Regions from separate parts of the Streptococcus sp. KHUD_013 genome, predicted to be linked through region 2. Evidence: predicted binding sites of a transcription regulator. Region 2 holds the regulator's gene; the other holds the start of a gene.
The links. Region 2 encodes NrdR, which represses ribonucleotide reductase genes. Its sites were predicted from a motif close to ACACNATATATNGTGT; they were not measured.
Positions count from the first base shown of each region.

Region 1: nrdH (glutaredoxin-like protein NrdH) is a predicted target of NrdR. The motif match lies at 1,573-1,588, and genes of this name have one in related genera.

Region 1 covers NZ_CP186264.1:1,342,385-1,347,127, forward strand. The annotation lists gene ptsP (phosphoenolpyruvate--protein phosphotransferase) at 1-1,008, opposite strand, end outside; gene ACOXXR_RS06330 (phosphocarrier protein HPr) at 1,011-1,274, opposite strand; gene nrdH (glutaredoxin-like protein NrdH) at 1,705-1,923, shown strand; gene nrdE (class 1b ribonucleoside-diphosphate reductase subunit alpha) at 2,056-4,215, shown strand; gene nrdF (class 1b ribonucleoside-diphosphate reductase subunit beta) at 4,339-4,743, shown strand, end outside.
Region 2 covers NZ_CP186264.1:486,795-491,537, reverse strand. The annotation lists gene ACOXXR_RS02205 (NADPH-dependent oxidoreductase) at 1-535, opposite strand, end outside; gene dnaI (primosomal protein DnaI) at 532-1,431, opposite strand; gene ACOXXR_RS02195 (DnaD domain protein) at 1,432-2,604, opposite strand; gene nrdR (transcriptional regulator NrdR) at 2,605-3,078, opposite strand; gene ACOXXR_RS02185 (endonuclease/exonuclease/phosphatase family protein) at 3,192-4,007, opposite strand; gene ACOXXR_RS02180 (PTS transporter subunit IIBC) at 4,071-4,743, opposite strand, start outside.

The DNA.
Region 1 (4,743 bases), 860 kb from region 2:
CATCGTACGAACGACAACAGGCTTACCGTTCATACCTTCAAGAACTGCTTTGTAAGCTTGATATTGGTCGTCTTCAGTTGGGAAGTCTTGAGAATCCATGTACAAGAATTCAGTACGGTAGAGACCAACTGCTTCTGCACCGTTTTCGTTCACACCTTCAACGTCTTTAGGTGTACCGATGTTAGCAGCCAACTCAAAGTGTTTACCATCTGCAGTAACGGTTTTAGCATCTTTCAAAAGAGCCCATTCAGCTTTTTGTTTCGCATAAGCTTCACCAGCTGCTTTAAAGGCTGCAATTTGTTCTTCACTTGGGTTGATGACTACTTCACCAGTGATTCCAGATACGGCCAACACATCACCATCTTTTACAAGATCTGTAATGTTGTTTGTACCAAGAACAGCTGCGATTTCAAGTGTACGCGCCATGATCGCTGAGTGACTTGTACGGCCACCAATGTTTGTAACAAAAGCTTTAACGAACTGTTTGTTCAATTGAGCTGTATCTGATGGAGTCAAGTCATGCGCAACCACAATTGCTTCTTCATTGATGGTCGCAGGGTTTGGCAATTTTTTACCAAGCAAGTTTGCAAGAACACGTTTGGTAACATCGCGAATATCTGCTGCACGTTCTTGCATGTATGGGTTATCTTCCATTCCTTCAAAGATGGTGATAAACATGTCTGTAACTTCTTTTAAACCAGCCTCAGCATTCACCTTCTTCGTGCGAATTGTTTCCTTGATCTGACCAACCATTTCAGGGTCAGAAAGAACCATCATGTGAGCATCAAATACTTGTGCTGCTTCCTCACCAAGGCTCGCTACTGCATTCTCCCGAATAAGAGAAAGCTCGTTTTGTGAAGCTTCAAGAGCTGCATCCAAACGAGCTTCTTCTGCATTTGTATCTTCAACTGAGATTGTTTCAAATGACAAGTCGGGTTGAACAAGTAGATATGCCTTAGCAACGGCAACACCATCAGATGCTGCAATTCCTTTAAGCATTTCTGTCATGTTTATGCCAATCCTTCTTTTTCCATTGTTTCAGCGATTGCTGCAAGAGCATCATCAGCGTCAGCACCTTCAGCTGAGATTACAACGTCAGCTCCTTGACCAACACCAAGGCTCATAACACCCATGATTGATTTCAAGTTAACTGATTTACCTTTGTATTCAAGAGTAATATCTGAAGCAAATTTGCTAGCAGTTTGAACCAACAAAGTTGCTGGACGTGCGTGGATACCTGTTTCTGCCACGATGTGGAAATCTTTAGAAGCCATAGTTTGACTCTCCTTTTAAAATTAGTTTTGAGTTATCTGTGATAACCCTTACAATTTGCTATTATATCATCTTCTCCAATATTTTTCAAGATTTTTATCACACACTTACTGAAAATACTTACAGGAAGCACTCAATTTTTCTCTTCTTTTGAACTGCTTTTTTTACTTTCTTCTATTAAATAAATAGAATTGCTTTCATGGACACAGTATATAGAATTTTAGGAAAAAGATAGGAATTCCTTTGACTTTAAAAACCTATATTTTATCACGTTTTCCTCAATTTTCACTAATTCTTACAATACTACATGTTGTGGTATCTTCCGGTATAGTTAATTTATGTGCACAATATTTAGTTAAAACTCTTGACAAGGAAAAACCTTTTGTTTATACTAGATACAGATTTATGAATTTAGAGGAGTTAGATCACATTATGGTGACAATTTATTCAAAAAATAATTGCGTTCAATGTAAAATGACCAAACGTTTTTTAGATACCAATCACGTTGAATACCGTGAAATTAATCTAGATGAGCAACCTGAGTTTGTAGACCATGTGAAGAACCTTGGTTTCAATGCTGCGCCAGTTATCCAAACGGCAGATGAAGTCTTCTCTGGCTTCCAACCAGCTAAGCTCAAAAAATTATCTTAACATTATCAAACAGGATCTGATTGGTCTGGGGAATGAATTATTGTAGTCCTTGACTACGGTATTCCCTGGCCCTTTTACTTGTACAGGGGGAGCTTGCCTCCCCTTTGTTTTTGAACTAGAAAAAGGAACATTATGGGATTAAAATCACTTGAAGACGTAACCTACTTCCGTCTTAATAATGAAATCAACCGTCCAGTAAACGGTCAAATCATGCTTCATAAAGACAAAGAAGCCTTGGATGCTTTCTTTAAAGAAAATGTTGTGCCAAATACCATGGCCTTTGATTCAATAACGGATAAAATCAATTACCTTATTGAACACAACTATATCGAAACAGCTTTTATCAAGAAATATCGTCCAGAATTCTTGGAAGAACTTTATCAATTTATCAAAGACCAAAACTTCCAATTCAAGTCCTTCATGGCTGCCTATAAATTCTATAACCAGTATGCGCTGAAAACAAATGATGGAGAATACTATCTCGAAAGCATGGAAGACCGCGTCTTCTTCAATGCTCTCTATTTTGCAGATGGAAATGAAGACATTGCCAAAGACATCGCAAACGAAATCATCCACCAACGCTACCAACCAGCTACACCATCTTTCCTAAATGCAGGTCGTGCACGCCGTGGTGAATTGGTTTCCTGTTTCTTGATCCAAGTAACAGATGATATGAATGCGATTGGACGCTCTATCAACTCTGCCCTTCAACTGTCACGTATCGGCGGTGGGGTTGGAATCTCCCTCAGCAACCTTCGTGAAGCTGGAGCACCGATCAAAGGCTATGAAGGAGCTGCTTCTGGGGTCGTTCCTGTTATGAAGCTCTTTGAAGATAGCTTCTCTTACTCTAACCAACTTGGTCAACGTCAAGGGGCGGGGGTTGTTTACCTCAACGTCTTCCACCCAGACATCATCGCCTTCCTTTCTACTAAGAAAGAAAATGCCGATGAAAAAGTTCGTGTGAAGACTCTATCACTTGGTGTTGTGGTACCTGATAAATTCTACGAATTGGCACGTAAAAATGAAGAAATGTACCTCTTCAGCCCATATTCTGTAGAGCGTGAATACGGAGTGCCATTCAACTATATCGACATCACTGAAAAATACGATGAGTTGGTTGCTAATCCAAACATCCGTAAGACAAAAATTAAAGCCCGTGATTTGGAAACAGAAATTTCTAAATTGCAACAAGAATCTGGTTATCCGTATGTGGTTAATATCGATACTGCTAACCGCGCAAACCCAGTTGATGGCAAAATCATCATGAGTAACTTGTGTTCAGAGATCCTCCAGGTTCAAGAACCAAGCTTGATCAACGATGCTCAAGAGTTCATTAAAATGGGAACTGACGTCTCATGTAACCTTGGTTCAACCAACGTTGTCAACATGATGACCTCACCTGACTTTGGTCGTTCTATTCGTGCCATGGTTCGTGCTTTGACCTTTGTGACAGATAGTTCTCACATCGTCGCTGTTCCTACGATCGACCATGGAAATAGCCTAGCGCATACCTTTGGCCTCGGTGCGATGGGACTTCATAGCTATCTTGCGCAACAATTGATCGAGTACGGATCACCTGAGTCTGTTGAGTTCACTAGCATCTACTTCATGCTTATGAACTACTGGACCCTCGTAGAATCAAACAACATCGCGCGTGAACGGGGTGTTACCTTCCACAACTTTGAAAAATCAGACTACGCAAACGGTACTTACTTTGAAAAGTACACGACTGGAGAGTTTGTTCCAAAATCAGAGCGTGTCAAAGAACTCTTTAAAGACATCTTCATCCCTAGTGCAGAAGATTGGGCTGAACTTCGTGATAAAGTGAAAGCAGATGGTCTTTACCACCAAAACCGTTTAGCTGTAGCACCAAATGGTTCTATCAGCTACATCAATGACGTGTCTGCTTCTATCCACCCAATTACACAACGGATTGAAGAACGTCAAGAGAAGAAAATCGGTAAGATCTACTACCCTGCAGCAGGATTATCAACAGATACCATCCCTTACTACACTTCTGCCTACGATATGGATATGCGGAAAGTCATCGATGTCTATGCTGCCGCAACTGAGCACGTAGACCAAGGGCTCTCACTGACTCTCTTTATGCGCAGTGACATTCCAAAAGGTCTTTACGAATGGAAAACTGAAAACAAACAAACCACTCGTGACTTGTCTATCCTTCGTAACTATGCCTTTAATAAGGGAATCAAGTCTATCTACTACGTCCGTACCTTTACTGATGATGGTGGAGAAGTTGGCGCAAACCAATGTGAAAGCTGTGTCATCTAAGACACTCTGATCCATTGCTACCAAAAAGTCGGTTCGCCGACTTTTTGTGCGGTATTCTAACAATTGTGTTAGAATAATAATGATTGTATGATCGAATGAATTAGAAAAAGAAAGAGATTTCAAATGGAAACTTACTACAAAGCCATTAACTGGAATGCCATCGAGGATGTCATCGATAAATCGACTTGGGAAAAGCTAACCGAACAATTTTGGTTGGATACGCGTATTCCTTTGTCAAACGACTTGGACGACTGGAGAAAATTATCTCACAAGGAAAAAGACTTGGTTGGTAAAGTCTTTGGTGGATTGACCCTTCTAGATACCATGCAATCTGAAACAGGTGTTCAGGCTCTTCGTGCGGATATTCGTACTCCCCATGAAGAAGCTGTCTTTAACAACATCCAATTCATGGAATCTGTCCATGCTAAGTCTTACTCTTCTATCTTTTCAACCTTGAATACCAAGTCAGAAATCGAAGAGATTTTCGAATGGACCAATACCAATCCTTTCCTTCAAAAGAAGGCAGAA
Region 2 (4,743 bases):
CAACAGCTTCAAAAGGAAGGCGTGGTTTAACAGGATGATTCTGATTTGGCACCCCTAAAGCCATCCCAAAGACAGGATAGGTATAGTCTGGTAAATTAAATAATTTAGCCACTTCAGAAGCTTGATAACGCACCAAGCCGATAATGACCCCTCCATAGCCTAAACTCTCTGCAGCCAACAAAGTATTTTGACCTGCCAAGGCAGCATCTACAGAAGTAATCAACAAATTATCCGGTCCTTCTGGATGGAATTGATCCGTATGCATCCGAACCCCTTTTTCAGCTCGGTTGAGATCTCCTACAAACAATAGGAAGACAGAGGATTGACGGATGGCCTCCTGAGGGACAAATTGATACAGTGCCTCTTTCTTTTCTTGGCTTCTCACTAAGATGATGGAATAGGACTGAAAATTTTTCCAAGAGGAAGCCATTTGCCCAGCTGTTAGGATCGCTCGAAGATCTTCCTCCTTGATATCCTCCTCTTTAAAGCGACGGACAGAGGAATGAGATTTCATCAAATCAATAACAGTATTCATCGGCGATTTTCTCCTTCTAGGCGCACTTCTTTAGCCAGGAACTTAATTCGCTCCATGACACGTTTGGCTTGCCAAGTCTCATCTCCATTCCGAGACGTAGCAAAATGACGTTCCAAGTCTTCAAAATTGAAATTGGAGGTAAAGAAGGTTGGAAGAATCTCCTGCATCCGGTGTTGCAAAATCACTTGCAAGACTTCATCCCGCACCCAAGGCGACATTTGCTCTGCCCCAATGTCATCAAGAATCAAGATTTCAGCCTTCTTGACTTGATCTAGCATCTCTTTAACTTGTCCTGTGTTAATCGCATTTTTGACATCGATGACAAAGCTTGGAAAATGCAGAATCGTTGAAGAAGCCTGCCGTTTTTCAGACAAGTCGTGAGCAAGGGCTGCCATCATATAGCTTTTCCCAACTCCAAAATCTCCATATAGAAAAATCCCTTTACGAGCTTGAGGATAGGAAGCAACAAAATTGGCCAACTCTTCAAAGGCTCCAAAACGCCCACGATCATCCAAGTCGACTTTGGCTAAGGAAGCTTCCTTCAAGGTGCTTGGTAAGTTGATCAGCTGCAAGCGTCTATTGATAGCGGCTTGTTTTTGTGCCTCGATTAATTCAGGTGTCTCCTCATAGGAAACATCCGCATAACCTTCATTCATGACTAAAACAGGCTTATACCCTCTTGCAATATAATCTGCATCCCCAAGGACAAAGCGATTGCGCTCACTGATGTATTGGTTAAATTTGGAAATGCTACGACGGATTTCTACATCCGATAAACCTTCCTTTTGAATAAAGGTTGCAATCTCAGGTTCGGCGAGAATTTGAGCTACCAATTCTTCATAATTGAACTGCTGTGATCGATTCATCTGGGACATGGTTTTCCCTACGCTCTCCATTTACTCCCCTCCTTGATTTAATTTCTCGAGCAAGGCTCGTTTTTGTTGTTCCAGATTAGCCTGTTCTTCTTGGCTAGTCTGATTGGTATAGTTAGGCTGACTCCACTTCGGAACATTGGTCTTTCCTGTCGCTGACCCACTCTTAGCTACTTTCTCTTTTGCTTTTTGTAAATGGGAGTCTTGGCGCTGGCGGATCTTCAGAACTGCCTCCTCAGCCGTCTTTATCCCCTCATAAGCAAAGTCATTTCCAACTTTTAAGGCATACTTTTCATTGAGATTGGCGGAAGCAACCTTGTTAAAGGTCAACAACAAGATCACATTAATAACTTCATCTAACAGGCCTAAACGGGCCAAGTCAGAAATTACTTGGCGTTCTGATTGGGTCACAACAGCCTTACGCGCTTTTTTAATTCCTGCTAAAAATTGACGACTAGTCTTATTTTTAGCTTCCCGGATAATAGCTCTTTCCTGCGGAGTGAACTCATCCTTACCTTTTTCTTGTGGCTCTTGGGTCAGTTTTTGTCTCATCCGTTTGGTCGAAATGACCAAATTAACCGCTGTCTCTTTGGCCAACAGATAGGTCTCGTACCAAGTCCAATTCTTCTCTTCGGTGATGGCATAAAGAACTAAGAGGTCCTCTTGTTCGTTCTCAAAACGAAGGCCATCCCGCACCATTAATTGTTTAAAGTGCTCTAAACTGAAGGAAGATACTTTCCTCTGAGGGGTCGAAACACCATCAATCCCAAAAACAGAGGCAAAGTTCACCTTCCGTTTCTCTCCCTCTGGTTTTTCAGGAAGCAAGTCACGAACTGCTGCTTCTCCTATTTTTTTCTCCAGCAACTTCTGATAAGCGACATTCGCGAAAAATTGATCTGCTTCTAGCGGAGCCAAAAATCGGAACTGAAGTCCTTCATCTGTCTCAAAAACCTCTAGTAAATTCATGGCAATCAAACGGTCTAGACTTTCGAGAAAATGAGCGAACCCTAGATCCAAATGATTTAAAACAACAGCAATCAGCCGTTTTTCTTTCCCCTGATCATAGAGACTCAGCAGAAAAGTATATAATTGACTTGCTTGAACACCTAATATTGGTCCATACAGATGCGTGAAAGAGGCTCCTGTAGGCGCTAAATAATTATTCTTCAAGAAAGAAAATGAAGTATTGGGCTTCATCTATTTTTCCTTTTTCTTCTTCGTTCCTTTGGTAATCTGCTTTAAGAGACTTTCCAATTCACCAACATCCTTGAAACTACGATAGACACTCGCAAATCGAACATAGGTAATTTCGTCCAATTCTGCTAACTCGTCCATGACAAGTGATCCGATATAGTCACTCTGGATCTCATTTTCACTCTGACTACGAATCTTTTGTTCGATTCGCCCCACAATTTCCTCAATTTCGTCACTCGACACGGGACGTTTCTGAGCAGATCGAATAATCCCATTAAATATTTTATCTCTAGAAAACTGTTCCCGGGTGCCATCTTTTTTCACCACAACAAGAGTCCGCTCTTCTACTCGTTCATAAGTGGTGAAGCGATGATGACATTCATCACATTCTCTTCTTCTACGAATCGTTTTCCCGTCTTCTGCCTGGCGACTATCTACAACACTAGACTTATTTCCGCCACATTTTGGACACCGCATGGACACCCTCCTTATCGTTTCTTAATACTTTATTCTATCATATTTAGGGCTAAAGTGAAAGCAAGGGAAATAAAGAAAATCCCTAGCCTCCTGGAGGGATAGGGATTTGAATATTATGGTAAATACAAGTCAGCTGACAAACCATAATGGTCGCTAACGAGAGGCTGACTAGAACCATCAAACACAACTTCTAGCCGTTCGATAACCCATTCTTTTGAGGTGAAAATATAATCAATCCGCAAGGGTACTTGATTATCATCCCATCCATCAATTCCAGGACCTACAGTGTAAGTCCCCTTGGTCTGGCGAGCTTCAATAAAGCTATCTTGAAGAGCTAGCGGGCTCGCTAAAATGGCTTCATAACCTTCTTGCCCAGCTGGATTATTAAAGTCCCCAGCTAAAATCAAAGGCTTTTGCAATTGGCTAAAGCGTTCTTCTAAACGCGCCCACTCTTGCTGGAAGCCTTTGTCCCACCAAGAGAGGTGAACACTGGCAACAGCAATGTCTTTCCCATCAACTTGGGTTTCTGCAATGGCAATCCGTCGTGTATGATAATCTGTTGGATCATTCACATCTGAAACCAAGAGTTCGCTTGCCTGGATTGGGGTACGCGATAGAATCGCCACACCTTCATGATAACGGTCATAGCCGATATGGTTATAAGCCCAGGTCCAGTGGTAGCTCAATCCTTCTTCTTCTAATTTTTCAACTAAACAACGAACATAGTGATCCTGATGGATCGGCTCCGCAGAAGGAGTTGGATGGTACAAGTCATTAACAGGAACAACTGGACTTTCGATGGTCTGATTTATTTCTTGGAAACAAATCACATCGTATTGCTTTGCAAGAATGTCTTTTAATAAGTCCTCAAATTTTTGTTGGGGATTTTCTTCCATCCAACTATGAGTGTTTAAAGTTAAAAATTTCATGATCCTACTCTCCTAATAGAGAATTCCCTGTATCCAATAGATACAAGGAATAACTCTCATAGATTATAATTCAACCTTAGCAACCACAGCATCTGCTGGAAGTTGACCAGTTTGTGTAAGAGTAACAGATTTAATTGCTGCACCATTTGTGAAGACTACAACTGTTGAAGTTGCACGTCCAGCTTCACGAATAGCATCCAAATCTGCTTCTACCAATAGGTCTCCCGCTGCCACTGTTTGGCCTTCTTCTACCTTCACTGTGAAAGGTTTACCTTCCAAACTTACAGTATCAAGACCGATATGAACGAGGACTTCAAGACCAGATTCTGTTACCAAACCAAGCGCATGTTTGGTAGGGAAGACGCTTGTCACCTTACCAGCTACTGGTGAAACAATCTGACCATTTGCTGGTTCAACTGCAAATCCGTCACCCATCATTTTTTGTGAGAAGACTGGATCTTGAACTTTTTCTAATTCAATGACTTGTCCTTCAGCAACTGAGTGAACTTCTTCCGTCACCCCTTTAAAGGCAACTTCTGCTTGTTGAACCGCTGTCTTTTGACTTGGAAGAGTTTCAGGAATCACTTCACCTGAGTCTAACAAATCTTGGATATCTGATTTCAAGACGTCCGCTTTTGGACCGTAAATCGCTTGGACACCTTGTCCTTTCATGACAAGTCCCATTGCTCCTTCAGCCTTCCATTGTTCTTCTGTTCCGACTTTTGTTTCGTCTTTA